One region of the Thalassospira sp. MIT1004 genome, then DNA from elsewhere that is predicted to be linked to it. Evidence: predicted binding sites of a transcription regulator. Region 1 holds the regulator's gene; each other region holds the start of a gene.
What was found. The regulator PhoB, encoded in region 1, activates phosphate uptake and scavenging genes when phosphate is short. The targets are predictions, from matches to a motif close to TNTCATAAAACTGTCA.
Positions count from the first base shown of each region.

Region 2: a site for PhoB is predicted at 4,990-5,005, ahead of phnF (phosphonate metabolism transcriptional regulator PhnF). Genes of this name have one in related genera too.
Region 3: a site for PhoB is predicted at 4,818-4,833, ahead of BC440_RS15180 (HAD family phosphatase). Genes of this name have one in related genera too.

Region 1 covers NZ_MCAO01000011.1:343,656-353,506, forward strand. The annotation lists gene uvrC (excinuclease ABC subunit UvrC) at 1-1,223, opposite strand, end outside; gene folB (dihydroneopterin aldolase) at 1,663-2,088, opposite strand; gene BC440_RS06375 (SDR family oxidoreductase) at 2,151-2,921, opposite strand; gene BC440_RS06380 (calcium/sodium antiporter) at 3,080-4,042, opposite strand; gene BC440_RS06385 (cation:proton antiporter) at 4,360-6,120, shown strand; gene phoB (phosphate regulon transcriptional regulator PhoB) at 6,183-6,878, opposite strand; gene phoU (phosphate signaling complex protein PhoU) at 6,896-7,618, opposite strand; gene pstB (phosphate ABC transporter ATP-binding protein PstB) at 7,640-8,443, opposite strand; gene pstA (phosphate ABC transporter permease PstA) at 8,445-9,794, opposite strand; gene pstC (phosphate ABC transporter permease subunit PstC) at 9,787-9,851, opposite strand, start outside.
Region 2 covers NZ_MCAO01000013.1:27,362-37,212, reverse strand. The annotation lists gene BC440_RS07750 (alpha-D-ribose 1-methylphosphonate 5-triphosphate diphosphatase) at 1-212, opposite strand, end outside; gene phnL (phosphonate C-P lyase system protein PhnL) at 205-909, opposite strand; gene phnK (phosphonate C-P lyase system protein PhnK) at 920-1,702, opposite strand; gene BC440_RS07735 (alpha-D-ribose 1-methylphosphonate 5-phosphate C-P-lyase PhnJ) at 1,702-2,631, opposite strand; gene BC440_RS07730 (carbon-phosphorus lyase complex subunit PhnI) at 2,637-3,788, opposite strand; gene phnH (phosphonate C-P lyase system protein PhnH) at 3,790-4,398, opposite strand; gene phnG (phosphonate C-P lyase system protein PhnG) at 4,395-4,883, opposite strand; gene phnF (phosphonate metabolism transcriptional regulator PhnF) at 5,016-5,729, shown strand; gene BC440_RS07710 (trimeric intracellular cation channel family protein) at 5,739-6,374, opposite strand; gene BC440_RS07705 (GGDEF domain-containing protein) at 6,651-8,318, shown strand; gene map (type I methionyl aminopeptidase) at 8,384-9,133, shown strand; gene BC440_RS07695 (malate synthase G) at 9,224-9,851, opposite strand, start outside.
Region 3 covers NZ_MCAO01000042.1:223,493-233,343, reverse strand. The annotation lists gene BC440_RS15210 (ABC transporter ATP-binding protein) at 1-15, shown strand, start outside; gene BC440_RS15205 (ATP12 family protein) at 52-771, opposite strand; gene BC440_RS15200 (ABC transporter substrate-binding protein) at 1,037-2,059, shown strand; gene BC440_RS15195 (ABC transporter ATP-binding protein) at 2,137-2,931, shown strand; gene BC440_RS15190 (ABC transporter permease) at 2,950-3,720, shown strand; gene BC440_RS15185 (dienelactone hydrolase family protein) at 3,801-4,625, opposite strand; gene BC440_RS15180 (HAD family phosphatase) at 4,905-5,519, shown strand; gene BC440_RS15175 (SRPBCC domain-containing protein) at 5,526-6,011, opposite strand; gene BC440_RS15170 (HAD-IA family hydrolase) at 6,001-6,699, opposite strand; gene BC440_RS15165 (hypothetical protein) at 6,903-7,175, shown strand; gene BC440_RS15160 (RluA family pseudouridine synthase) at 7,264-8,361, opposite strand; gene crcB (fluoride efflux transporter CrcB) at 8,358-8,750, opposite strand; gene BC440_RS15150 (DUF1499 domain-containing protein) at 8,852-9,379, opposite strand; gene BC440_RS15145 (NAD(P)H-dependent oxidoreductase) at 9,588-9,851, opposite strand, start outside.

The DNA of each region.
Region 1 (9,851 bases):
GCCAGATCTTCCAGCAATTTCCGTTGCGAAGCACTTTCGGCCATGCGCCGCCCAAGCGCGTCCTTGGCATTGGTCAACGCATGTTCAACAAGCTTGCGTCGACCGCCACGCTTGGGCACCTGCAAGGTGATCTTGCGGTTATTATTGATCGACAATGCGGTTTCGACCAGTTCCTGACCTTCGATCTCATGCGATAGCAGCACCTGTTTCGGGGCCGGTTTATCGGCATAGAACTGCCCGACAAAGGCCGACAGGATTTCGGCAATTTCCGCCCCCTGTTCATGGCGCGGGAAATAGGACCGGTTGCCATAGTTCGAGCCCGAGCGGAAGAAGAAGACCTGAACACAGCTTTGCCCGCCTTCGTGATGCAGGGCGATCACATCGGCCTCTTCTACGCCTTCCAGATTGATGTCCTGATGCGACCTGATCTGGCTTAACGCACGGATACGATCACGATACATCGCGGCCTGCTCGAAATCCATCCGCTCAGACGCGGCAAGCATGTCACTTTCAAGCTGCTTGAGGATTTTCTGGCTGCGCCCGGTCAGGAAGTCACGGCAGATATCGACAAGCGCGTCATATTCGGCTTTGGCAACCCGATCCACACACGGCGCGGAACAGCGTTTGATTTGATACAGCAGACACGGACGCGACCGGTTGGAAAATACGGCATCTGTGCAGGAGCGCAGCAAAAAGGCACGCTGCAAATGGTTGATCGTGTTGTTCACCGCCCAGGCGGACGCAAACGGACCAAAGCAACTGCCATCCTTGGCCCGTGCCCCGCGATGTTTGACGATGCGCGGATAATCATGATCCTCGGTGATCAGGATATAGGGGAAACTTTTGTCATCGCGCAGAAGGATGTTGTAACGCGGTTTAAGCTTCTTGATCAGGTTGGATTCAAGAAGAAGCGCCTCGGCTTCGGTGTGGGTGGTGATGATTTCCATCCGCACCGTCTGTGCGACCATACGGGCAATCCGTATCGGCAACTGCATCAGACGGGTATAAGCCACCACGCGCTTTTTAAGGTTCTTGGCCTTGCCGACATAAAGAACCCGGTCCTTGTCATCAATCATGCGATAGACACCGGCCGATCCCGGCATGGTTTTCAGCGCATGTTTGATGGCCTCGACACCGCGCGCAGCCCCCCCGTCATAATCATCGCCTTCAAGCGACAATCCGATTTCCCGAGCGGGGTTTTCGGAGGGGGTTTCAGGCTTCATCAGGCGTCTCCGGCAGATTTATTAAAAATCAAAAGTTGTGACGGCTGTCACTTCTCAAAGTGGCTTCCGACAATACCCAAAAAGATTAACGTCGCAACATCACTTCACAGAATCGCAACCCAAAAAAGATGTCCACCAAGGCTGTGGATAAGTTTGTGGGTAATAGGGGGGCTCTTTGCTGCACCCCTTGAGAGTCTTAACGTTCTATGAAGTGCACATTTATTGAGCAAACAATCTAAGTTATTGTTTTTAAACACAAAAAATACTGTCAACCTGAAAACATTCGGTAATACAGGAGTCAAAAAAGAATATTTTCCTTTGATTCCATGCCCCCAGATGCTTGTGCATAAGGGAGACAGCGATTCGGCCTAGAGGAATCACAGAGTCCCCGTCCAAAACCGTTAACAAAAGTAAATTTTAAGCAGATTTACGGATGGGATCAGCGCGCGATATTAAAGCGCTCTATTTCCACTCCGACCGCGGCAACGTCGTCAAAGACATCAAGCTTTTCAACTCGGACGTTTACCTTGCGTACCCGACGATCCGCCAGGCACATATCGGCCAGTTTTTCCCCAAGGGTTTCCACAAGGTTCACATGACCGTCACGGCAAATTTCCCGCGTGCCGGTCACCAGATCTTCGTAGCTTAAAACAGTGGCAATATCGTCATTCTGGACACCCTCGCCTTCCAGAACGGCAAGGTCCAGATTGATACGCACCCGCTGCGGGGCATGTTTTTCATGATCATATACGCCAATGGATGTCTCGACGACCATGTCACGCACGAAGACACGACGCAAACTGCCGGCATGATCTGCGTAGGGCAGTGTCGTAATGTTATCGTCCTGCTTAAGGCCTGCGGTCATGGTCTGGTCTTCCTTGTGCTGCGCTTGGTGCGGCCAGATGTCCGGAACCCAAGCCCGACGCATCATTCCTCTGGCATATTCTGTTCGCCACTGGGCGCCCAATTGAGGTGCTGCCCGCCGTCAAGCGCTAACATTTGCCCGGTGATGGCTGGCGCGGCAAGGAAAAATCGTACCGCGTCGCAAATCTCTTGCGGGTTTGTCCCAATTTTCAGGGGCGTCTGATCGCATTGCTGATCGAAAACTTCCTGTGTTTGCCGGACACTAGGCAGTGCCGGGCCGGGACCAATCGCATTGACCCGGATGTGCGGCGCCAATGCCAGTGCCAGTGTCTGGGTCAGCGTCCAAAGGCCGGCCTTGGACAAGGTATAAGTCATGAAATGCGGTGTCAGATTCCAGACACGCTGATCAATCAGGTTGATGATGACGCCCTTTTGCCCGGCGGGCAGCCGTTTGGCGAAATCCTGCGACAACACAAACGGTGCGCGCAGATTGGCTTCCATATGATAGTCCCAGCCCTCACGCGTGGCGGTGCTGATATCATCATATTCAAAGGTGGATGCATTATTGATCAGCACACCAATCGGGCCAAGTGCAGCCGTTGCTTCGCGTACGACACGGCTGCTGTCTTCTTCCTTGCCAAGATCAGCGGAAATAACGCAGGCGCGACGACCAAGGGACCGGATTTCCTCGGCAAGCTGTTCCGCATCCCTGCGCGAGGAATGGCAATGAAGGGCAACATCATAACCCTGTGTCGCCAGATCAAGCGATAAAGCCCGTCCGATACGCTTGGCAGCCCCGGTTACAAGAGCCGTTTTAGGCATTTTCCCTGTCATCTGGTTTCCATCCCGTTCATCAAGATGCGCCCCTTCCCGGGGAAGGCAGCCCCCTTAAATATCGGCCGCCGTCATTTATGTTTGGTCATTCCGGAACTTACAATCAAACCCGCCAGCCGGTCCATAACCGCATTTATCGTTTCAGGCATGAAGATCAATCATGCCGTAACCAGACTCGCAACATATCCCAGATAAGCCAGAACAAAGACGATCCCGGTGATCCGCGACACTCCGCGCAGGAAATAGCCGACCACCAGCAAAAGAATGGTAACTGCCAGCATGATCCAAAGATCGGATTGCAGAATCTGGTCTGGCACGGCAATCGGCGCAATCAGCGATACACCACCGATGATCACCAGCAGGTTCAAAAGATTGGAACCAACAACATTGCCAAGTGCAACGTCGGAATGCCCGCGGAACGCCGCAACAATCGATGCCGCCAGTTCAGGAAGCGATGTTCCGAATGCGACAAGGGTCAAGCCAATGACGGCTTCGGACACACCGAACTGACGCGCGACAGAAACACCACCATCCACCAGCAGATCCGCCCCATAGGTCAAGGCGACAATCCCGATAACAGTGGCAACAATCGGCTTGAGCCAACCGCTTGGTACTTCGCCGACTTCGTCGACTTCTTCCTCATGCAGGTGGCTGGCATCACCCGGGCTTTTTTTGTCATGCTGATAGGTAAAGTACCAGATCGCTGCCAGAACCAGCAGCATCACCGCCCCAGCCCAGCGTTCGACAACGCCAAACATGCAAAGCCCGATGAACAGAACGGTCCCCAGCAGCATGGTGCCGCCATCGCGCACAACCATGGTCCGCGATGCCGTAATCGGTTTTAGAACCGCTGTTGCGCCGAGGATCAAAAGAATATTGGCAATGTTAGAACCAACCACGTTCCCCATCGCGATGTCGCCCGACCCGGCAAGCGCCGCATTCAGCGACACGACAAATTCGGGGGCCGACGTCCCAGCGGCAACCACGGTCAAACCAACAATGATCTTGGAAACCCCCATCAACAGCGCCAGACCGACAGCACCGCGAACAATGAACTCACCACCGGCAGTCAAAAGCACAAGACCACCGATAATCTGCAAATAGGGGATGAACTGTTCCAATTCCGGCCTGCTCGTTTGGGGAAATTTCTGATTGTTCCATGCCCTTTTACGGGCCAGCGGAACATGGCATTGCGAACGTAGAATAGCAAGCTGCGTCGTCCCGTCGTAATACCATTCGTCACATCGGTGTGATGCGGTTCCCACACTGGCACGCATACCGAAAGCAATCGTCGCGGTCGCCTGCTCTTAAGACGTGTCATCCATCACAGATGCCCTCTCATACGCGAAATTTCCATAGAAATCATAGGGGTATTTCCGCTATCCTGATTTGAACGACTTCCTTTACACGCCTATCTGCGCCGGACGCATAATCCATCATGTCACACAGCGTTCTTTTCGAGCTGTTCCTTGTCCTGACCGCCGCGGTGATTGCCGTCCCGCTGGCACAGAAATTACGTGCGAACTCGATCATCGGTTTCCTGATCGGCGGCTTTTGCATCGGCCCTTTCGGTTTTGGCCTGATCAGTGACCGCGAAGACATTTCAACCGTCGCCGAGCTTGGCATTGTCTTTCTGCTGTTCATGATCGGTCTTGAATTGTCGCGCGAACGCCTGCGCGTGATTGGGGGCCGGTTCGCGACCCTTGGTTTCCTGCAGATCGGCGTCACGATGGCCGTGATGTTCGGTGTATTGCTGCTGATCAATTACGATATGCCCGCCTCCATCGTGATTGCCGGAGCACTGGCCCTGTCATCAACAGCCATTATCCTTAAACAGCTTTCTGATGAACGCCAGTTGCACACACGTTTCGGGCGTGCAGCCCTTGCCATCCTGCTGTTGCAGGACGTTGCGGTTGGTCCCTTCCTGATCATGGTGCAGGCCGCTGGCAATGCCGGGAGCGAAACCAGCCCCTGGATCAGCGCACTAAGCGGTGTGGGGGCGGTTGCTGTATTGTTGCTGACCGGTCGTTATCTCCTGCCGCGACTGTTTCGGTATATTGCGGCTCTTAAAAACCCGGAACTTTTTGCAATCGGGACCCTGTTTGTCGTTCTGGCTGCCAGCACATTGACCGAAGCCGCGGGCCTTTCAATGGCGCTTGGTGCCTTTATCGCCGGGGTAATGTTGGCCGAAACCGAATTCCGCCATCAGATCGAAGCCGACATTTCGCCATTTCGCGGTGTTTTCCTGTCGCTGTTCTTCATGTCTGTGGGAATGTCGGTCAATGCCAATGTGGTCATCGGTCAGGCCGGAACGATCATTTTGTGGCTGATCGGGCTTCTGGTCATAAAGGCAGCGGTTCTTTTCGGATTGTCCCTGCTGATCGGCTTTAACCGTGCATCTTCAATTCGGGTCGCCATGAGCCTGGCCGCCGGTGGTGAATTCGCCTTCGTCATGCTTGCACTGGCATCGCAGAACGGGGCGGTTCCGATTGACATCGCCGTGATGCTGATCCCGGTGGTTGCGATTTCGATGGGTCTGACGCCGACTTTGATTTCGCTCGGCCACCGCATCGAACAGAAGCTTCATCCAAAGGAAACCGATCAGCTAAGCGAGATCTCGGATGAAACCGACGGCATTCAGAAACATGTTCTGGTGATTGGTTGCGGGCGCGTCGGCCGGGTTCTGGCCCGTCTGCTGCGCACCAAGGAAATCCCGTTTATCGTTCTGGAATCCGATGCCCAACAGGTTTCGCGTGGCCGAGCCGAAGGTCTGCCTGTTTATTTTGCCGATGGGTCCCGACCGGAAACATTTCGTGCCGCCCATACCGAACAGGCCCATATTGCCGCCGTTGCCATGGGCAACCCGCACGCAACCGAAAAGACCGTCGCCTTGCTGCGACAGCATTATCCGCATCTGAAAATCTTTGCCCGTGCCCAGGACATCACCCATATCGGTCCGCTGTCACGCAGTGGTGCCGATGCGGCCATCCCCGAGGTACTTGAAACCGGTTTACGCCTGTCCGATCACGTTCTGGCGGCCTGCGATATCCCGCAGGAAGATATCGATATCGAAATAGCCAAGTTCCGGCGTGCCGATATGCTGCTGATGAACGAACTTGCCCCGCGCACCGCGCGCCAAAAAACCGAAGACCAGGCACAAAAAACTGCCAAACCGGCAAAATCCAGGAAAAGCACCTGAAACACAAAGACCCCCATCACGAGAATGGGGGTCTTTCGTTTCGTCTTCCAGAATAACCGCAATCAAGCGGCTTCGACATCCAGTGCATAGCCAGCAGCACGAACCGTGCGGATCACATCGCGCGTTCCCTTGACGTCATTCAATGCCTTGCGCAGACGACGAATGTGAACGTCAACCGTGCGGGTTTCGACATAGATATTCGGCCCCCAAACCGCATTCAGAAGCTGCTCGCGCGAGAAAACCCGCCCCGGATGTTCCAGGAAATAACGCAGCAGACGGAATTCGGTTGGGCCAAGATGGATAGCCTTGCCGTTACGACTGACACGATGGGCGGCCAGATCCATTTCGATATCGGAATAGATCAACTGCCCTTGTGGTTGCGCCGGACCGGATCGACGCAGAAGTGCGCGAATACGGGCCAGCAATTCACCAATCGCAAACGGCTTGGTTACATAATCATCGGCCCCGGTATCAAGGCCGCGGATGCGGTCGCCTTCTTCGCCACGCGCCGTAACCATGATCACCGGCAAATCGCGGCTTTCAGGCTTCCGGCGGATCTGGCGGCAAACCTCGATCCCTGACATCACCGGCAGTATCCAGTCCAGAAGGACCAGATCGACATGGGTTTCGGCCAGAATTTTCAACGCTTCGTCACCGTCCCCGGCTTCGACAACCTGCATCCCCTCGCGTTCGAGGTTGTAGCGCAACATGGTTACGATTGCAGCTTCGTCCTCGACGATAAGAACCGTTGGGTCCATCTTCCTATGCTCCAGTGTCACTCATTCGGTTCTACGACGGCAAAGTTCGCCGCGTCATTTTTTGGCCGAGTATCCATCGGCAGGTCTTCGCCCTTGATCCGGTAATAGATCGTTTCGGCAATGTTGGTCGCATGATCGCCAATACGTTCGATATTCTTGGCGATAAACAGCAGATGGGTCGATGCCGTGATGTTACGCGGATCTTCCATCATATAGGTCAGCAGTTCACGGAACAGGGAATTGTACATATCGTCAACTTCCTGATCGCGCGCCCAGACACGCTGGGCCTTTTCCGCATCACCTTCGATATAGGCATCCAGAACGTCCTTGATGATTTCCTGGCACAGCTTGGCCATGTTCGGGATCACCTGAACCGGGCGGATCGGCGGCACCTGGTTAAGAACCTGCGCACGCTTGGCGATATTTTTCGCCAGATCACCGATACGTTCTAGATCGTTGGACAGTTTAAGCGCGGTCACCACCTGTCGCAGGTCATCTGCCATCGGCTGACGCAGGGCCAGAAGACGTACGGCAAAATCCTGCACTTCCTGTTCCAGCGTATCGATACGGTGATCGGAAAGAATGACCTTCTCGGCCAGTTCAGAATCCCGTTTAACGATCGCACGAATGGCGGAAATCAGCTGACTTTCGGCAAGCCCGCCCATCTGCGAAATGATGTTGTTCAGACGGGTCAGTTCTTCGTCAAACGAACTGACGATATGATGTTTCTCATCGACCATCGAAAATACTCCTGCCCGGACTTAACCGAAGCGACCCGTAATGTATCCCTTGGTGCGCTCGTCCTTGGGATTGGTGAAAATCTGATCGGTTTCGCCCACTTCGACCAGCTTGCCGAGATGGAAAAACGCCGTGCGCTGCGACACGCGGGCAGCCTGCTGCATGGAGTGCGTCACGATCACAATGGTGTAGTTCGAACGAAGCTCGTCGATCAGTTCCTCGACCTTTGCGGTTGCAATCGGGTCAAGTGCCGAACACGGTTCATCCATCAGGATGACTTCGGGGCTGACGGCAACCGCACGTGCAATGCAAAGACGCTGCTGCTGCCCACCAGAAAGACCGGTTGCCGGTTCCGGCAGACGGTCTTTGACTTCTTTCAGTAGACCCGCCCGTTCAAGCGAGGTCATGACGATTTCATCGAGCTCGTCGCGCGAATTCACCAGACCGTGAATACGTGGGCCATAGGCCACGTTGTCATAAATCGACTTCGGGAACGGGTTCGGTTTCTGGAACACCATGCCAATGCGCGCGCGCAACTGAACAACGTCGATTGCCTTGTCATAGATATCACGGTCATCAAGCGTTACCTTGCCCTTGATCGTGACACCGTCAATCGTGTCATTCATGCGGTTCATGCACCGCAGGAAGGTTGATTTGCCGCAGCCCGACGGGCCGATAAGTGCTGTGACCTGACGTTCGACAATGTCAAGATTGACATCAAAAAGCGCCTGGTTGTCGCCGTAGAAAAGATTGAGGTCACGGGCCGTCATTTTCGGGCTAGTGACTGACGGCTCTGCCGTCATTGCGCTTTGAGTTACAACAGCCATTTTACCACTTCCGTTCAAATTTCTTGCGCAGATACACGGCCAATCCGTTCATCAGAATCAGGAAGCCCAGCAAGACCATGATGGCCGCCGAAGTCTTCTCGACAAAGGCACGTTCCGGACTATCCGCCCACAGATAAATCTGCACCGGCAGAACTGTCGCCGGATCAAGTGCCCCGCCCGGGATATCAACAATAAACGCCACCATACCGATCATCAGAAGCGGTGCGGTTTCCCCAAGAGCCTGCGCCATGCCGATGATGGTCCCGGTCAGAATACCGGGCATCGCCAGCGGTAACACGTGATGGGTCACCGTCTGAACCGGCGACGCCCCAAGACCAAGGGCAGCCTGCCGGATCGACGGCGGCACTGCCTTGATCGCCGCACGTGATGCGATGATGATGGTCGGCAATGTCATGAGGGCCAGCGTCAGACCACCAACAACCGGGGCCGACCGCGGCAGGTGCATGACATTAAGGTAAACCTCAAGCCCGAGAAGACCGAACACGATCGACGGCACAGCCGCAAGGTTGTTGATGTTGACTTCGACAATCGTCGTGAACCGGTTTCGCGGTGCAAATTCTTCCAGATAGATCGCCGCCAGAACACCAATCGGAAACGACAGTATCAGTGTCACAACCAGGGTATAGAAAGACCCGACCGCAGCGCCCCAGATCCCGGCCAATTCCGGTTCGCGGGAATCACCATTGGTAAAGAACCGCGTATGGAACTGCTTTTCGACCGATCCTTGAGAGACCAGTGTATTATACCAACCAATTTCCTGATCGTTCAGGCGACGGTCGCCTTCGTCTGTGTTTGCACTGATATAACCTTTGTTGAGCATATCAAAGTCGTCACCGGAAATCAGCCAGACCTTCCGGGTCTGTCCGATCAGAGACGGATTTTCAAGCACCCTCTCGCGCAGATCATAAGATGCCCCGCCCGAAACAATGTCATAGAGATCACGCCGTTCGCTACGTCCGCTCACTTCCGGGAACTGTTTGCTCAGTGCATCCCTGATCAGACTATCAAAATTGGCCCTGCCAATAATTGCCGGATCACCTGTTCCGTCCGGATCAATCTTGGCCGGGTCGAAAAAGATTTCCATCTGAACATAGGTCTGGAAAAAGGCACTATAACCTTTCGAAATGATCGAATAGCCAAGCACAACCAGCGCCATAAGAGCGATGGCAATTGCGCTTAAGCCGTAAATCTTGAACCTGCGTTCCGCTGCGTAACGTTTTTTAATGTTACGTGCCAATTTCGGGCTGTCCCAGTCAACCGGCGTGTGCAGATTGCCAGAGATCACTTTTGCGGCGGCTCTGTCTTCCATAAGCGATGCCATATCAGTCATATTTCTCGCGATACTTCTGAACAACCTTAAGGGCAAACACGTTCAGACCCAAGGTGA
Region 2 (9,851 bases), on a different contig from region 1:
TTGGGGCGCGGGGTCAGGTGTTTTTCGAGATTGTCGGTATGCAGTTCGACCAGTCCGGGCATCAGGTAATCGCCGCCCATGTCTTCGGCACCCGGCAGATTGGACGGGCGGTCCGAGATATCGGTGATCAGGCCATCCCTGATCTGAACGGCACCTTCGATGACATCATTGGCCAGGACAATTTTGGCATTGGTAAAAATCTGTTCAGTCATTGGCCCCAACTTTAAACGAAGTCACATCAAACGATCCCGTGCAGACCGCATCGCGGGTTTCGTGATCATGGAAAATACCGGCAATGGCAGCTCCGCGTGCCTTGGCTTCTTCAATCAATGCCAGAACCGTGGCACGATTTTGGGTGTCAAGCGATGCGGTCGGTTCATCAAGCAGCATGATCGGATAATCGGCGATGAAACCGCGCGCGATATTCACGCGTTGCTGTTCGCCCCCGGAAAAGGTCAGGGGGGAAAGTTGCCACAGACGTTCGGGAATGCGCAAGCGGGTCAGAAGATCGCGGGCCTTTGCCAGTGCCGTTTCGCGGGCGGTACCCAGCGCGATCAGGGGTTCGGCAACGATTTCAAGCGTTGGCACACGCGGAATGACACGCAGGAACTGGCTGACATAGCCCATGGTGCGTTTGCGCATATCAAGGATCGCATGCGGGCTTGCGGTGGTGATGTCAAGCCAGTCACCATCGTGAAACACGCTGATCGAGCCGCTTGAACAGGTGTAATTGGCATAAAGCATGCGCATGAAGGTACTTTTCCCCGATCCGGATTCACCGGTCAGCGCAATGCATTCACCGGCATTGAGGCGGAATTCCACCCCTTCGAATACCGGGATCGTGACGCTGCCCTGAGTATGGAGGGTAAAGCCCTTGGCGACATTTTTGGCGTGAAGCATTTCAGACATTTCAATCGCCCTAGTTTTGCAGGATGGAAGAAACAAGCAACTGGGTATAGGCGTGCTGTGGATCGTCGAGCACCTGATCGGTCAGGCCGCTTTCGATCACTTCGCCGTTCTGCATGACCATCAGGCGATGCGATAGCAGGCGGGCAACCGCCAGATCGTGGGTGACGATGATCACCGCCAGATTAAGGTCGTGAACCAGCCCGCGCAGCAGATCGAGCAGGCGGGCCTGAACCGAGACGTCCAGACCACCCGTGGGTTCGTCCATGAAAACGAGACGCGGGCTGGTTACGAGGTTGCGGGCAATCTGCAGGCGTTGCTGCATGCCACCCGAAAAGGTTGAGGGCAGATCATCAAGGCGTTCGGTGGCAATTTCGACCTTGCCAAGCCAGTTTTCGGCGGTGCTTCGGATATTGCCGTAATGACGATCACCGACCGCCATCAGGCGTTCGCCGATATTGGCCCCGGCACTGACATTCATGCGTAATCCATCGCGGGCATTCTGGTGGACAAACGCCCAGTCGGTGCGCATCAGCAATCGACGTTGCGCTTCGGACATCTGATAGACGTCACGGATGCCGTCAATGCGGGTATGGTATTCGACTGTGCCCTTTGTCGGTTCCTGCCGGGCTGCAATGCTGCGCAGCAAAGTTGATTTGCCAGAGCCGGATTCACCAACAATGCCAAGTACCTCGCCGGGGCGGAGCTCGAAACTTACATTGCGGCAACCGACCCGGTCGCCATACATCATGGTCAGGTCGGAAACGCGCAGAAGCGGTTCAATTGAGCGGGTCATTATTCTGCGGCCTTTCCGTTGCTGTGGCTTTTGCCAAGGGGCTGATCATGATGTTGCGGGCCACGGTGGCCGGCTTCCTGCCGTTCGCTGCAATAATCGGTGTCCGAGCAGACGAACATCCGGTTGCCCTTGTCATCAAGGATGACTTCGTCAAGGTAGCTGTCGGTTGCGCCGCACATGCCGCATTCGTCCTTCCAGCTTTGCACCTCGAACGGGTGATCTTCGAAATCGAGGCTTTTGACCTTGGTGTAGGGCGGCAGGGCATAGATGCGTTTTTCACGTCCGGCCCCGAAAAGTTGCAGGGCGGCCATCATGTCCATTTTCGGATTGTCGAATTTCGGTGTCGGCGACGGGTCCATGACATAACGATCATCGACCATCACCGGATAGGCATAGGTGGTGGCGATATGGCCGTGGCGCGAAATGTCTTCATAGAGCTTCACATGCATCAGCCCATATTCCTCAAGCGCGTGCATCTTGCGCGTTTCGGTTTCGCGCGGTTCAAGGAAGCGAAGCGGTTCGGGGATCGGCACCTGATAGACAAGGATCTGGTCTTCGCGCAGTTCCTTTTCGGGAATGCGGTGGCGGGTCTGGATGATCGATGCCTCGGCGGTTTTTTCGGTGGTGGCGACATTGGCGGTCTTGGCAAAGAACTGCCGGATCGATACCGCATTGGTGGTGTCATCCGCGCCCTGATCGATGACCTTAAGCGTATCGTCCGGGCCGATGACGGCGGCGGTGACCTGCACCCCGCCGGTACCCCAGCCATAGGGCATCGGCATTTCGCGGCCAGCAAACGGCACCTGATATCCGGGGATGGCAACGGCCTTTAGCAGCGCACGCCGGATCATGCGTTTGGTTTGTTCATCAAGATAGGCAAAATTATAGGCCGAAGATGCTTCTAGCGGATTATTTACGGTCTGTTCCATGATGGTTACTCCGCGGCTTCGGGTTGTGATCTGGCGTTTTTGGCATCTGCTGCATCCGCTGCATCCGCCTTTGCCAGACGTTCAAGCACTTCGGCACGCATGCGCCGGACAAGTTCAAGTTCGCCCTGGAAATCGACATAGTGGGGCAGCTTGATATGTTCGACAAAGCCGGTTGCCTGCACATTGTCGCTATGTTCCATGACGAATTCCTCGTCCTGGGCCGGGCCCATGACCTGTTCGCCCATTTCGCGTGCACGCATGGCGCGATCCACCAGTGCCATCGAAATCGCCTTGCGTTCGTTCTGACCGAAGACAAGCCCGTAGCCACGGGTGAATTGCGGCAGCTTGGTTTTGGACCCCTTGAACTTGTTCACGGTTTCGCATTCGGTCAGCTCGATAACGCCGATATCAATGGCAAAGCCGAGTTCTTCGGGTTCGATTTCGACCGCAACACTGCCATAGCGGATTTCACCGACAAAGGCGTGGCTGTTGGCGTAACCGCGCTGGGTGGAATAACCGAGTGCCAGAACAAAGCCCTCGTCCCCGCGGGCGAGGTTTTGCAGGCGCAGATCACGATCAGCCGGGAATTTGACTGCTTCGCGCGTCAGATCGGCGACTGGCGCATCATCATTGGTCGGGTTGGGTTCGTCCTGTATCAGGCCCTCGTAATTCAGAAGGTCGTCAAGAACGCGCGGCATGGTTTCATCAACCGGATGATCGGCGGCTTCGGCAGAAGTAGGTTCCTCGCCATTGGCCATCAGGGTGAAATCAAGCAGGCGGTGGGTGTAATCAAATGTCGGGCCCAAAATCTGCCCGCCCGGCAGATCCTTGAAGGTTGCGGAAATGCGGCGTGCGATATCCATTTCGGCGGTTTTGACCGGTTTGGAAAAGGCAAAGCGCGGCAATGTCGTGCGATAGGCGCGCATCAGAAAGATCGCCTCGATCAGGTCCCCGCGGCCCTGCTTGATGGCAAGGGCGGCCAGATCGCGGTCATAAAGCGATCCTTCGGCCATGACGCGGGTGACCGAAAGCGACAATTGCTGTTCGATCTGGCTGGTTTCAATTTCGGCAACGTCCCTGTCGCCACGGCGTTTTTCGGCCAGAAGCCGGTGGGCATTGTTGATGGCGCGTTCGCCACCTTTGACGGCTACATACATTTTATCTGACCTCGATCCGGGTGGTGCGCGGAAGGGCGGCGATTTTGCGATCTGCGGCAAAGACGACATCGACACCGCAGGGGAACAGATGATGGTTTTCCGCGCGCCATGCGTGGAAGGCGGCAGGCAGGCCGGGCACGGAAAGGTTCTGGCTTTCCTTGATGCCGGGGCCACGCAGGATCATGTCGGCCTTGTCCGATATGTCTTCGACCATCAGGATCAGGGTTGCCGACTGATCGGGATATTCGGCATTGCCAAGCGCCAGATCGGTGATGAAACCAAGATCACCATCAAGGCGGGCGACGGCAAAATCGGAAGCGGACGGTGTGCCGGTGATCGGGCTGCCGCAATGGAATTTCAGATGGGCGTTTGCCGCGTCCGATGCGCAATCAGGTGACAGCCAGATTGTCGTATCCATATCGGCCATCGCCAGCAGAAATGCGGTTGCGGATTTGTTCAGCCCGGCCGGTGCAGGGAGATCAAGCGGCAGATCGTAAATCCGACCGGGATGGGCCATGGCATCCAGAATGGTGCGAAAAACGGCATTGGACTCAAAGGCGGCATTTTCAAAACCACGCAGCAATTCGCCTGTCCGGGATTGTATGGTCATTCGTCTTCTCCGCGGACAAGGGTAAAGAAATCGACCTTGGTGGCGGCAACCTTGCGGCCGTTTTCGCGTTTTGCCTCGGCCTGCTGGCGGGCGAGCATGTCGATGAAATCGGACGCACCATCGTCGCGTTGCATGATGGCATCAAACAGGGCGGCATATTGCGCCTGTATGCGGTCCCGTCCCTTGACATAGGCATGGCCGACCGTGCCATCGGGCAGGGTGACTGCGCAGCGTGTGACCGTCATTTCGCCAAGGTTGAAGCGTTGCCCGGCCCCACCGGCACGACCGCGCACCATAACCATGCCGATTTGCGGTTCGCGCAGGTGGCTCCATTGCACATCGGCAAAATGATCGTGCCATTCCTGTTCAAGAATTGCGCGGTTCGTGCGGGCCAGCACCGCCATCCAGCGTTGGCGTGCCTGTGTGGCGGGATCGATGTTCGATCCCTGGTCTGATCCGGATTGCGGGGCGGGTTGCGCCGTCATCTGTTTGATCCTTCTATGCGGGTATCGACAAATTCAAAATTTGTCTAGACGTCTATACATATTCACGTTATAAGACGATTACGCGGGCTTGGCAAAGGCCTTGCGGTGAAAGTTTTGTGAATGGGGATTTCGATGGATTGGGAAGCCGGGCTATCTATCTGGAAGCAAATCGAAAAACAGCTTCTTGCCGATATTGCCAGCGGGGTCTTCGCACCTGGCGATAAAATGCCGACCGAGATGGAACTGGTTCGCCGATTCGGCGTGAATCGCCATACGGTGCGACGTGCGATGTCAGCCCTTGTCGATGCCAATGTCGTGCGTGTCGAACAGGGGCGCGGCGCCTTTGTCCAGGAACAGATTCTGGATTATCCGCTTGGCAGCAAGACACGCTTTTCCCAGATCGTATCCGGACGCCATCGCCTGCCGGACAAACGATTGATTTCGTCTGAAGTCCTGAAAGCCAGTGCAACCATCGCCCAGTTTCTGGATGTCAAACCGGGGACGCGGGTTGTCGAACTGTTTTCCGTGTCGGAGGCCGATGGCATTCCGCTGGCGGTGGCGACAAGCTATCTGCCGGTTGCGCGGTTCGAGGGGATTGTCGAGATATTTACCCAGACAAAATCCCTGACCGAAGCGTTCAGGCATTTCGGGATTGATGATTACAGCCGCAAAACCACCCGCATCAGCGCCCAACTGCCATCATCACGCGTTGCCAGCCTGCTGAAACAGGCGAAAAACCGGCCGGTGATATCGACGGAAAGTGTTGATGTCGATTCTGCCGGTGTACCGATTGAATACGGGATTACCGCCTTTTCCAGCGACCGGGTGCAGTTGATTGTCGAGTAGCAGACAGGTTCAGTATTCCCGCCCCGGACGGGCCCTATAGACCGGGAAGCTGAGTTTAAACCATATGGCACTTGCGCGCAGGGCGAAGGAGCACAGGAACGCGATCAGGGCGACCGGGGCACGGGGAAGCGACAGAATATCGGTGCCGATCACATAGATTGATGCGCCGAGAAGCGCGCAGGTGATGTAAATTTCCGGGCGCAGGATCAGCGGGATTTCGTTACACACCACATCACGGACCATGCCGCCAAATGTTGCCGTGATGGTGCCAAGGATGATGGCAACCAATGGCGATACGCCAAGGTTAAGGCCGATAGCCGCCCCCGTCACGCCAAACATCGCAAGACCAAGCGCATCAAGCCAGATCAGCGCGACATAACGCCGTTCAACCAGATGGGCGGTGAAATAGGTGAAGACGGCACTGCCGATACAGGTAATGACCCAGGCCGGGTCCCTGATCCAGAAAACCGGTGTGGCGCCAGTGATCACGTCGCGTACCGTGCCGCCGCCGATGCCAGTAAAGGTCGCGATCAAAACGAAGCCGACAATATCCATCTGGCGCCGCGATGCTTCCAGCGCGCCGGTCACGGCAAAAACGGCAACACCGGTCAGTTCGAGCCAATAAATAATCTGGGTAATTGTCATAATGTCGCTTCAACACCGTTTCAGATATTCAGTCTTATCGGATCGATCTGACTTGCCGGATGGCATAGAATTTCAGTATCACCGATTTTTCAGTATGTTTGGTGCCATCATGCCAAACGTAAGATGGCTTTGGAAAATGTTTTCCCCGTTCGTCTTAAAAAGCCGAGAGCGCGGTCTTATATGCAGCACACGATAAGCCGCATGTATTAAAAATGACGGCATATAAATAGGGCAATCGCAAATAAGGCTGTCCGTAGGGAAGTGAGAGGATTGACTGTGAAAAGCTTTTCGCAGGTGGGTATCCGTATCCAGATCGCGCTGGTCACTGCTGTGCTTGTTGCGGCACTTGCCGGCATCATGAGCTATGTCGTTGGTCAAAGGTCGGCCGACGTTCTGACAAGGCAGATCGGCACTGGTGTGGCCGATGTTGCCCTGCAAATGGCAGACGAGCTTGATCGCACGATGTGGACCCATCGCGGTGAAGTTGCGGTTCTTAGTACCTTGCGCGCGATCCGAAACCTGAATGACATTGATCAGGCCAGCGAACTGATCAACCGGTTGCAGCATGAATTGCCAATTTTCACATGGATCGGCGTGCTGGATGCGGATGGCACCGTTGTTGCCGCTACGGGGGATATTCTGGTCGGCACGGATGCTTCGGCACGGCCGGTTTTTGAGTTTGGCCGCAAGGAGATGTTCATTGGCGATGTCCATGACGCCAAACTGCTGGCCGAGAAATTCCCGAGCCCGACCGGCGAGCCGATCCAGTTTGTTGATATTGCCGTTCCGTTGCTAAACGATGCCGGTAACTTCAATGGGGTTCTGGCAACGCATCTGAGCTGGGAATGGGCGAATACGGTAAGGCGCAATCTGTTCGCAGGCCAGGGTCTGCATCGGAGCGTTGATATCTTTGTCATCAGTGCCAATGGCACGATCCTGCTTGCGCCGGATTTTGAAAGGGCGGGCCAGAAGCTTGATCTTGATCTGAAAAGTGCAAACGACACGCCGAATGCGGGCTGGCAGATTGCCCGCTGGCCCGATGGCAATGACTATCTTACGGGGGCGGCACCGGCCGATGGCCACCTTGATTATGCCGGGCTTGGCTGGACTGTGCTTGTGCGCCAGCCGGTAACCTCGGCGTTGATGCCGGTCAACGATTTGCGTTCCGATATTCTGGCGCTGGGCCTTGGTCTTGCGGTGCTGTTTAGCATCATTGCCTGGTGGGGGGCTGGTTTCATCGTCGGCCCGCTGGTCAGGATCGCGAATGCCGCCGGGGAGCTTAAACGTGGTGAGATCGAAAACCTGCCACAGGTTGCAGGGGCGCGCGAAATCCGAACGCTTTCAAGCAGCCTGAACAGTCTGGTCGTCAAACTGACCGAGAAGGACAACGCCCTTGGCGAGATGAAGCATATTGCGCATCATGATCCCCTGACCGGGCTTGGCAACCGTCTGGCACTGGATGTTTATTTCGAACATGCCCTGGCACAGGCCAACCGCCAGCGCAGTCAGCTTGGCGTTCTTGTTCTTGATCTGGACGATTTCAAACCGATCAATGACCGGCTGGGGCATGCGGCAGGGGACGAGGTGCTATGTGAAGTTGCCCGTCGGCTGCGTCGCTGTGTGCGCGGTGGGGATCTGGTTGCCCGCACCGGCGGGGACGAGATGGTCATTGTTTCGCATCTTGGCGAAAATGGTGTGACCGAAATAGGTGCATTGGCCGAACGAATCCTTAATGACATTCTTATGCCGTTCATTACCGGCGGAAACCGGATATCGATCAATATCAGCATCGGTATTGCTGTTTATCCCGATCATGCCACCCGCCCGGAGACGCTGCTGGAGCAGGCCGATCAGGCGCTTTATGTGGCCAAAAGCAAGGGCAAGCATCGCTATGTCATTCATGGTGAGGAAAACCGCGCGCAGAATTCAGGCTCACGCGCCTGAAATCGGGTCAGATATGACCATCCAATGGCTTGACTTGGTGGTGATTGCTAAGCATTAAGCAATCCATGACCATTTCATCAGAAACCGAACTTGAACATCTGCGCCGTATTGGACGCATCTGTGCGCGTGCGCGCGACGTCATGGGGGCTGCGGCCGTTGCCGGAATGACCACCGCCGAACTTGATGCCATTGGCCGCAAGGTCCTTGAGGATGCCGGGGCGGTTTCCGCACCCGAAAGCGAATATGATTTTCCCGGTGCGACCTGCATCAGTGTGAATGAGGAAGTCGCACACGGTATTCCCGGTGATCGGGTTCTGGCCGATGGCGATCTTGTGAATATCGATGTGTCGGCGTCGCTTGACGGCTATTTTTCCGATACCGGTGCCAGCTTTATCGTCGGAACGCCGCGCCCTGAAATCGTGAAGCTGTGCGATGATGGCAAAAAGGCAATGTGGGCGGGGATCAAGGTTGTGCGTGACAAGGCACCGATCCGTGAAATCGGTCTTCGGATCGAAAATTTTGCCCGAAAGGGCGGTTACAGCCTGATTAAAAATCTGGCCAGTCACGGGATCGGAAAATCATTGCACGAAGCACCGGAAACCATCCCGACATGGGATGATCCGCGCGAACGCCGGTCGCTGAAAAAAGGTCAGGTCATCACCATCGAACCGTTCCTGTCGCGGGGGTCGAATTGGGCGCTTGACGGGGATGATGGCTGGACGCTCTATGCCGATACCGGTGCACCGACCGTGCAGTACGAACATACGCTGGTGGTAACCCAGAATGGCTATGAAATCATGACATTGGCCGGATAAACCCACCGGTTCATATTGGCAGTCTGCGCGATACGAAAAAGGCCGCCCGGAACATGTCGGGCGGCCTTTTTAGTGCGGTATTGATGGCAGTTATGCGCCGTATTTTGCCTTGGCTTCGCGGCGACGCGCGTGCAGGACCGGCTCGGTATAGCCATTTGGCTGTTCGCGGCCCTTGAACACCAGATCACAGGCGGCGGCAAAGGCAACACTGTCATCGAAATTCGGTGCCATGTTGCGATATTCCGGGTCGCCTTCGTTCTGTTTGTCGACGACGGCGGCCATGCGTTTCATGGTTTCCATCACCTGATCCTTGGTGCAAAGCCCGTGATGGAGCCAGTTGGCGATATGCTGGCTGGAAATGCGCAATGTGGCGCGGTCTTCCATCAGGCCGACATTGTTGATATCGGGCACTTTGGAGCAGCCAACCCCGGCATCGATCCAGCGGACAACATAGCCAAGAATGCCTTGGGCGTTGTTATCAAGTTCTTCCTGGATTTCGCTTGGCATCGGGTTGATGTCGCCAAGGCGCGGGATCGAGAGGATATCATCCAGGCTGGCGCGTTCGCGTTTACCGACTTCGTCCTGAACGGCACGGACATCGATCTGATGATAATGCATGGCATGCAGGGTGGCCGCAGTGGGGGATGGAACCCATGCGCAGTTGGCCCCGGCTTTGGGATGGCCGATTTTGGCGGTCATCATTTCGGCCATGCGATCG
Region 3 (9,851 bases), on a different contig from region 1:
AAATGGATGAACTGACGGGATCGCATCACGCCAGATCAGGTCGGCAAATGCCTATTGCCGACCGATAAGATCAAGATACCGCCCCGCGGCCAGCAGTTCCGCGCGATGACGTTCGCGGCGTGCAACCGCCTCGGCATCAGCACCCCAATGCTCGATGGAATAGCTTTCATCAAGCTGGGAAACCTCAAACGCCTGCTCGGCACTGATCCGGTCGCGCAGGATCGCAAGCCCGATGATCACCGATCCCGACACCGTTGTCAGGGTGTGAAGGGCTGTCAGGTAGTAATCATCAAGCGCCTCGATCTCGTCCTGAATACGCAGAAGAGCTTCGTCTTCCTGCGAGATCGGCATGACACCTTCGGTCACTTTAAGCGACACACCCAGTTCATGATGCGCCCAGTCAAGCAACGGCTGCCATGCTTCGGCCTGCTGGCGGACAAGGTCATCGGGGAAGGATGCGCGATAGCATAACAGGTCAGACCGGCCAAATCCGGTCAGTTCCGCAATCACGCCAAACCGGTGCGGGCGCACGCGGTCAATCGCGGTTGCGGCCAGTTGCATGATCGGCATCGTGGTCGGCAGAACCTTTTCCCCCTGCGCATCCCATTCGGCCGCAATTTCATGCGCCAGCTGTTCCGCCGGCAACACGAATTCGGCCTTGGACGGCGATTTTACCGGCCTTCCGTCCAGATGGATACGCCAGCCCTGCGCATCTTCGTCGCGCACGGCTTCGGCTTTTTTGTAAAAACGTTTGATCGATTTTGTAAGCATAATGGCGATATGCCCAAATCCGTTTCCATGTGCAAGCGATTTGATTGGACCGCCATGTTCAAAGGCGATTATCAAGAATTTATGTATAATTTTTGATCAATTTACCCCATTGACCATTTATTAAACAACCGTACTCTGCCCGTAACAGTCCCTTCATATCAGGAAAACCGACAAAAAAGGGATTTGGCACAGGCATTGCTGTGCGATCAGGGGTATCATTCGGTCAATGGGTCGTCAAAAAGACCCGAAACAGGAGGCTTCATTAATGGTGAGACTTAAAGCGCGGCTACTTGGCGCGACCGTCGGCATTGCCGTTGCACTTGGTGCGCAATCCGCCATGGCCCAGATGGCGATCAAATTTACACTCGACTGGAAATTCGAAGGCCCGGCAGCCCCCTATGTGCTGGCCAAGAAAAAGGGCTATTTCGCCGACGAGGGCCTTGATGTAACGATTGATTCGGGCAACGGATCGGTCGGTTCGATCACACGCGTTGCCAGCGGCGCCTATGATGTCGGCTTTGCCGATATCAACTCGATGCTGGAATTCAATGCATCGAACCCGGATCGCGCGATGAAGTCGGTCTTCATGGTTTATGACCGCCCGCCGTTTTCGTTGTTCATGCTGAAAAAAAGCGGCATCACCAAGCCCGAAGACCTGATTGGCAAGACGCTGGGCGCGCCGGTTTTCGATGCTTCGCGCAAACTGTTCCCGGCCTTTGCACAGGCAACCGGGCTTAAGCTTGACGATGTCAAATGGGAAAGCATGGACCCGCCGCTGCGCGAACCGATGCTGGTGCGTGGTGACGTTGATGCGATCACCGGTCACTATTTCACATCAATCCTGAACCTTCAGGCACAGGGCATTTCCAAGGACGATCTGACCGTTTTCAAATATTTCGATTACGGCATGGATTTCTATGGCAATGCGATGATTGCATCACCCGACATGATGGAAAACCATCCGGAAGAACTGCGTGCATTCCTGCGTGCGGTCGTAAAGGGATGGCGTGATGCGATTGCCAACCCCGAAGAAGCCATTGCGGCCCTTAAGGATACCGATCCGCTGATTGACCCGGCCCTTGAATTGCAGCGCCTTCAGATGACGATTGATGACAATGTCGTCACCGAGGTAACGCTTAAAGAAGGCATGGGCCAGATCAAGACCGACCGCATGAACAAGGCGATTGACCAGGTCAGCCTGGCATTTGGCATTGAAAACAAGCCAACCGTTGCGGACATCTTCACCGACATTTTCATGCCCGGCGATAAAGACCGGATGCTGAAATAACTGGCACGCCAGACCACGCAAACGGGGCCGGGCAAACCGGCCCCGATACATAATAAATCATCAGGATACGCAGGGGGATGACTGCCGTGTCGAAAAGCTTTGTCGAACTCGACAATGTCCGGCTTCGTTACAGCGAAGGTGACGATCTGGCATTGGAAACAACAAACATGAAGATCAACAAGGGCGAATTCATTGCTGTTGTCGGACCTTCGGGATGTGGCAAGTCATCGCTGCTGAAACTGGTATCGGGGCTGATGCCGCCCAGCGAAGGCACGGTTATCGTCGATAACAAGGAAGTTTCCGGGCCGCTTAAGATCGTCGGCATGGCGTTTCAGAACCCGACCCTTCTGCCGTGGCGAACGACCCTTGATAACGTCCTGCTGCCGATGGAAATCGTCAAGCCGCATCGCAACCGCCTGCGCAAGCACCGTGCCGAATATGAAGACCGCGCGCGAAAGCTTCTCGCCAGTGTCGGGCTTGCCGGGCACGAAGACAAATACCCGTGGGAATTGTCAGGCGGGATGCAGCAACGCGCGTCGCTCTGCCGGTCATTGATCCATGAACCCGATCTTCTGATGCTCGACGAGCCGTTCGGTGCCCTTGATGCCTTCACCCGCGAAGAGCTTTGGGACATCCTGCAAAATCTTTGGATGGTGCGGCCTTTCACCGTGATCCTGGTGACCCATGATCTGCGCGAAGCAGCCTATCTCGCCGATACGATTTATGTGATGTCCAAGCGCCCGGGTACGATTTTGGTCCAGCGTGAAAACACCCTGCCCCGTCCGCGCGATCAGGAAACGACATTCACGCAGCCCTTCACCGATCTGGTCCACGAATTGCGCAGTCACATCCGTGACGTGCGCGCGGCATAAGGGAAGGTTGAAAGCATCATGGCCAAGAAAAAAGACCTGTCCAAAGCCACCCCCTGGATCAGTGCAATCGGGCTTTTCGTGATCTGGGAACTGATTGTCCGGATTTTCAATATTCCGGTCTATATCCTGCCGACCCCGTCGGAAAGCATCATGGTCGGCTGGGATTTCCGCGGTGCGATCTGGATGCATGCGGTTCATACGCTTTATACGACCCTGGCGGGCTTTGCCATTGCGGTAGTGTTTGGTGTGGTTCTGGGCGCGCTTGTCGGGTCCAGCAAGGCGGTTTATGACGCGGCCAACCCGCTTCTGGTCGGGTTCAATTCGGTGCCAAAGGTGGCACTGGTTCCGGTCCTTGTCATGTGGTTTGGCATCGGTACGGTGCCCGCGATCATCACCGCATTCCTGATTTCGTTTTTCCCGATTGTCGTCAATGTGGCAACCGGGCTGGCAACGCTTGAACCGGAATTGCGCGATGTGTTGCGGTCCCTTGGCGCGACCCGGCGCGATATTCTGGTCAAGGTCGGCTTCCCTCGCGCCATGCCGTATTTCTTTGCATCGCTCAAGGTTGCGATCACGCTGGCCTTTGTCGGTTCGGTGATTTCCGAAACCGTCGCATCAAACCTTGGTGTTGGCTATCTGATGTTGTCGGCATCGTCTAAATTCAACATGCCGCTGGTGTTTGCCGGGTTGCTGGTGATCGCGGTGATGGGGATTGCGATGTACGAGCTGTTTAACATCATCGAACGCCGGTCCACCAAATGGGCCAATCGCGGAAATCCGACCAATTAAGAGCGTCGTCGCACCGCTTGGGCACGCAAAAGGCCGGGAAAACCCCGGCCTTTTGATGTTCTGGCGATTGCGATAAAGCCTTAGGACAGATGGGCGTCAAAGAAACCCATCGTGCGTTCCCACGCCAGTTTGGCATCCTCGGCGTCATAACGGCCGCCGGTCGGATTGGCAAAGGCGTGATCGGCTTCGTACCAGAAAATCTGATAGTCGGCTTTCCCGGCTTCCTTGAGGGATTCCTCGAACCCGTTGACCATCGATTTGTTGATGCTTTTATCAAGGGTGCCGAAATGCCCCATCAGCGGCGCGTTCAGGGTTGAAACCTGCTCGGCGGTCTTTTTGACATTGCCGTAATAGACAACAACCGCATCGACATCGACGGCAAGCGCGGTATTGAGCGACCAGCCACCACCAAAGCACCAGCCAACCGTTCCCACCTTGCCGGTTGAATCCTTGTGATTTTTAAGGAATTTGACGGATTCCTGCAATTTTTCGGTGGCAATCGCCGGATTGACCGCCGACATCAGCGCCTTTGCCCCGTCGGCCGAGGTTGCGGGCGGCTTACCATACAGATCAACCGCAAGCGCGATATAGCCCTGCTTGGCATATTCTGCCGCAACCGCGCGGATCTGATCATTCAGCCCCCACCATTCATGGATCAGAATGACGGTCGGGGCCGGAAGGGTTGCCGGCATGGCGATTTCGGCGGTCATTTTTTCCCCGCCCGGCGTGGTGATGGTCACGGGGGACAATGTCGATCCGGCGGCATGGGCCAAAATCGGATCGGCCAGAATAACCGCAAGCGGCAAGGCAACCGCGCCTTTAAGGAACAGACGGCGATCTTCATCCGTGGCCTTCGGCGGCGGGCCGAGATGGTCGTTTACGCCACATCCGTCAAGCGTGCACATATTCAAGCCTCCTCTGTCTTGTTACGATCAGGCGTTTTATCAGGTTGTATTTGATATGATGCTCTTCGCGTCATCATTTCGCAAGAAGCGAAGAATTTGCAAATCACGCGCGCGTCATAAATCCCTGTCACCCCAAAGAGTACGCACTCAAACCCGTTACAGATCAACCCTTTGTACCGCCATCCTGGCAATTGTCATGCAAATGTCCCCTTGCCCTGTCTGCTGTTGCCTGCTTTAACAGCCAAACGTCGATCCCGTTCCCAATCATCCGAGGAAATCATGCGTACTATCGAAACGGTTCTTTTTGATCTGGGCGGCGTTCTGGTCGATTGGGATCCACGGCATCTGTATCGCAAGATTTTCAAAGATGATGCCGAAATGGAACGTTTCCTGACAGAAATCTGTCATCCGCACTGGAATTTCCTGCATGACAAGGGTGCGCTTCGCTTTGCCAAATCGATCCCCGATCTTCAGCATCGCTATCCGGAATATAGCGACCAGATCGCGGCATGGATGGACCGCTGGCCGGAAATGATGAAGGGGTCGATTGACCGCACCGTTCATATTCTTGAAGAACTGAAATCACGCGGCAATGTGCGTTTGTTTGCGCTGACCAACTGGTCGGCGGATACCTGGCCGCATGCGATTGAACGGTTCGGTTTCCTAAGCCATTTCGAAGGCATTCTGGTATCGGGTCAGGAAAAACTGGCCAAGCCCGACCCGCAGATTTTCGATCTGACCGCCGCGCGGTTCAAGCTTGATCCGCGCGAAACCCTGTTTATCGATGACAGCGAAAAGAACATTCAGCAGGCGCGCGAAATGGGCTTTGCCACCCACTGGTTCCGTGACCCGATCCGACTGCGCCGTGACCTGATGGAATATGGCCTGCTTTAAAAGCAGTCAGTGGCGCTTGGCCGTCAGGTAATTGGCAAAGCACTGTTCGAAAACATATTTCCAGCCGCTTTCATAGCCGTCGCGGACCATCGGGGCGATTTCGCCCAGATTTTTCCAGTCCCAATGCTTGAGCCGGATCACACAGCGGCCAAAGGCATTCTGTTCGAACGTGACACTGATGCGGGTATAGGCCCCCTCTTCCCAACCGGGATGCCAGGTAAAGGCAATATGCTCGCCCACCTGCCAGATATCGACAGTGCCCCAGACCACCGGATCGCGGCCTTTGGCATGCTCGACAATCCTGCCGCCAAGGCCCGGATTGATTTCGACCGATTTGCAGTTTTCACGCGCCAGCGAATGGCTGTCGGTCGGCCACCAATTGCCAAAGCCATTGGTGAATGCCTCGAACGCGTATTCCGGTTCGACCGGAACGGTGATTTCCACCCGGATCGGTTTCAGATCGTCATCTTTGTGATCGGCTTCAGGCAGCATCGCGGCCAGTTCCCCACATGGTTTCCAGCAATCCGGGCAGTTGATCGAAATGATCAATCACGGCATGCGCCCCGGCCTTGTTCAGCGTTTCAATATCGTGATACCCCCAACTGACACCAATCGACAGCATCCCCGCCGCCCGGCCCATTTCGATATCATAGGCGGTATCGCCAATGATCACCGCATTGGGCGCATCCACGCCGGTTTCATCCATGGCGGCATGCAACATCGACGGGTGGGGTTTGGACGGATGATTGTCGCATGTCTGAAGGGTAACGAACCGGCCTTCAAGTGCGTTGCGCGCCAGCACGGCATCAAGTCCGCGGCGCGCCTTGCCCGTCGCAACCCCCAAAAGCCAGTTGCGCGTATCCAGTGCGGCCAGCATTTCGCGCACACCGGGGAAAAGCGGCTCGTAAAAATCCGGGGTCTGGCGCAATTCAAAGAATGCCGCCTTATAGGCCGCGGTGACGCCTTCAATAATTGCGTCATCGATCATGCCCGGTGCTGCAAGCTTGCGGATCGCTTCAGGCAGGCTCAGACCGATGATGGTACGTGTCTTTTCAAGGCCGGGGCAATCAAGGTCATGTGCGGCAAAGGCATGATCCATGCAATGCGCAATCGCATGCTGGCTATCAACCAGCGTACCGTCACAATCAAAAACCACAAGCCTGAGCGGATCGTTCGCCATCAAAAGTCATCCAGTTCTGTTCATATCGCGGCGGAGATTATTCCAAAGTCCGCCAAAGATCGAGTCTCTAGCCCATGCAAAGTCGACGCATTTTTTGCTCTGCGGCAAGCAATGGAAACCAATGGTAAATTTAAACACACTTCCGAACACCCCAAGGTAGGATTAGGATGATCCTGTTAGCACGCAAACTGCGGAGGCTGAACATGCTCACACTTCGGGACTGCATCGATTTCAGCGATCTGAGCGAGGAGGAAATCCTCGCGATTGCCGAGTGTGAACACATCCCCCTTCTGACCGCCCTTGAGGAAGGCGAAAGCATGGTGCACACCCCACGGGGGCGCAAACGGATTGCTATTATGATCAAAAGCCAGGCGGAAATGTGCGAACGTACGGGAAATACGGTCCACGCCCAACATCTGCGCCGGGTTCATGATGCGTTTATCAACCGCTTCGACAAAATGGTCGCGCGCCCTTAAAGATCGATTGTCATCAACGCCGTTGACAGGGACGAAAAAGCCGACGCACTGCGTCGGCTTTTCGCGTTTCGGACACTGACCGCATCCGTTATCTTTTACGCAACCGGGACGGCTTTGCCTTGGGTTTCGGTTTGATTTCCTTTTCCCGGTGGATTTCCGGCGTCAGGAATTTGGTCGGCGTTTTCGGATCAAAGTTCAGCGCTTTGATGGTTGCACTGAAATGTTCGGGCACCGGGGCTTCGATCACGACGCGATGGCCGGTCACCGGATGGGGAAAGTCAATCGCGCGCGCATGCAGATGCATCTGGTTTGACAGACCATCCATGAATGCTTTGGCCCCGCCATATTTCCCATCGCCAAGGATCGGGCATTCCATCGCCTGACAATGCGCGCGCAGCTGGTGGGTACGACCGGTCAGCGGCGACAGGGCAAGCCACGCCGCACGACGACCGGCACGGGCCAACTGACGATAGATCGTCTGGGCGGATTTGCCTTCTTTTTCGTCGATGACCATCTTTTCACCGCCCTTGCCGCCATGTTTGGCAAGCGGGGCATCAATCAGACCTTCGCGTTCATCGGGCGCACCCGATACAATCGCCCAGTACAATTTCCGCGTGGTCTTGTCCTTGAATGCCTTGGTCAGGGCATTGGCCGCCGATGCCGAACGTGCAAGCAACAGCACGCCGCTGGTGTCCTTATCAAGACGATGCACCAGTTTCGGGCGTTCCTTGCTATCAAGCTTTAACGCATCAAGCATGCCATCAACATGAAGGTCGGTATTGGTCCCGCCCTGCACCGCCAGACCGGCGGGCTTGTTGATCGCCAGAACCACCTCGTCATAGAAAATGACGGAATCGCGCAGCGCCTGAAGTTCTTCCTCGGTCGCGTTCGATTTGGCCGGGCCGGATTTTACATGCTGGGCCGCATTGGCCGCATCGTAATTGCCCTCCGCCCATGGCCCCATACCGCCGCCCGACATGACCGGCGCGGGGGGAACACGGACTTCCTGACCAGGCTCAAGGCGCTGACCGGCCTTGGCACGTTTGCCATCAACACGGATCTGACCACCCCGCAGGAACTTCTGAACCTGCCCAAAGGTAAATTCCGGGCAGTTCCGTTTGAACCAGCGATCCAGCCGCATTTCGGCTTCGTCATTCTTAACCTTGCGCAGAGTGACGCCACTCATTGCAGAACTCCCCTTACCAGCGCGATTGCGCCGAACAATGCTGCGATGCCAACGCAGACCGAAACCGCGACATAAAGGCCCGAAAGGCCGATATTACCGCGTTCATATAAGGTCGCGACATCGAGCGAAAAAGTCGAAAACGTTGTAAACGCCCCCAGAAAGCCGGTCACAAGGAAGGCCCGCATTTCAGGACTGAGCGACAGCTTGACCGCCGAAAGCTCGATCAGAAGTCCCATCAGGAAGGAGCCGACGATATTGACCGTCAAAGTCCCCCATGGAAATCCATGACCAAGTGTCGCGCCCATCAGGGCCGAAACACCATATCGGGCAACCGCCCCGATAGCCCCGCCCAATGCGATGGATGCGATAAACAACGGTGAAAATTGCATGGCGCGGAACCTAGTCTTTCAGTTCTGAAAAGTCACGTGTGAAAACATCATGGGCGGGTCGCATTCCGTTACACCAACCAAACCCCGTCGCAAACGAACAATCAGTTCTGCGGCGCGGCCTGCCGGCCAATCAGGGCGACGGTTGCCGCCATCCATGATTTCAGGCGTTTTTCGTTCTGGCCGAAATCGTCACTGCCATAGACGGATCGGGAATAGGCAAAAACGCGGCTGCCGCCATTTTCACCGGGAATGACCTTGACATCAACCCAGTCGGGAAAACGGAAAACAGGCGTCCGGGCAAGGAAGCGCAATTCAAGCGCCAATCCATTCCCCTCGACAAGTTTCATGCCTTGTGCGCCCGCGGTTGCCTGCAAGGCGGTTGCGACGGTATCGGGCGATGCATCGAATACCGGGCTTGGCACGTTGCGATCGGTCGATGGGCAGGCATCCGGCGGGCAGACCAGGAAATAGGTCGGTGATTGCGGCAGGTCGATATCCGGTCCCAGACTGATGTCTGCCGGCTCATCTGCCATCAGCATACTGTCGAGCAATCCGCTGAAACGGATTACGGCAAATGTCAGTCCGCCGACAAACAGAAGCCATGCCAGTACAATCGCTACGCGTTTCACAAAAATTCCCCGTTCCCGTTTTGCGTGCCCTGCTGTAACGCAAGACTCCCTAAATACCGGTTAATTCCTGTAATTCGTCAAGTTAACAAATACGAAAATGCCCAAACGAGATGCTCGTTCGGGCATTTTTGGGAAACCAATGGACCGCAACGGGGGGGGATGGATTGCGATGATCGATTTCCCGCGGGCAATGCAACAGGGGTAAGCGTTATGCCGCCGTCGGAAGCGGTGCAGCAGCCACATTGGCAATCGCACGTTCCATGGCTTCTTCGGCGTTTACCGCGAAACCGGATGCATCGATAACGTCAATATCGGAAATACCGACGAAACCAAGAACCTGTTTCAGATACGGGGTCGCGAAATCGGCCGGGCTGTTGACCGGAACACCGCCGGTGGCAACAACGATATAGGCTTTCTTGCCTTCAAGCAGGCCTTTCGGACCATTTTCAGTGTAGTTGAAGGTCACACCGAC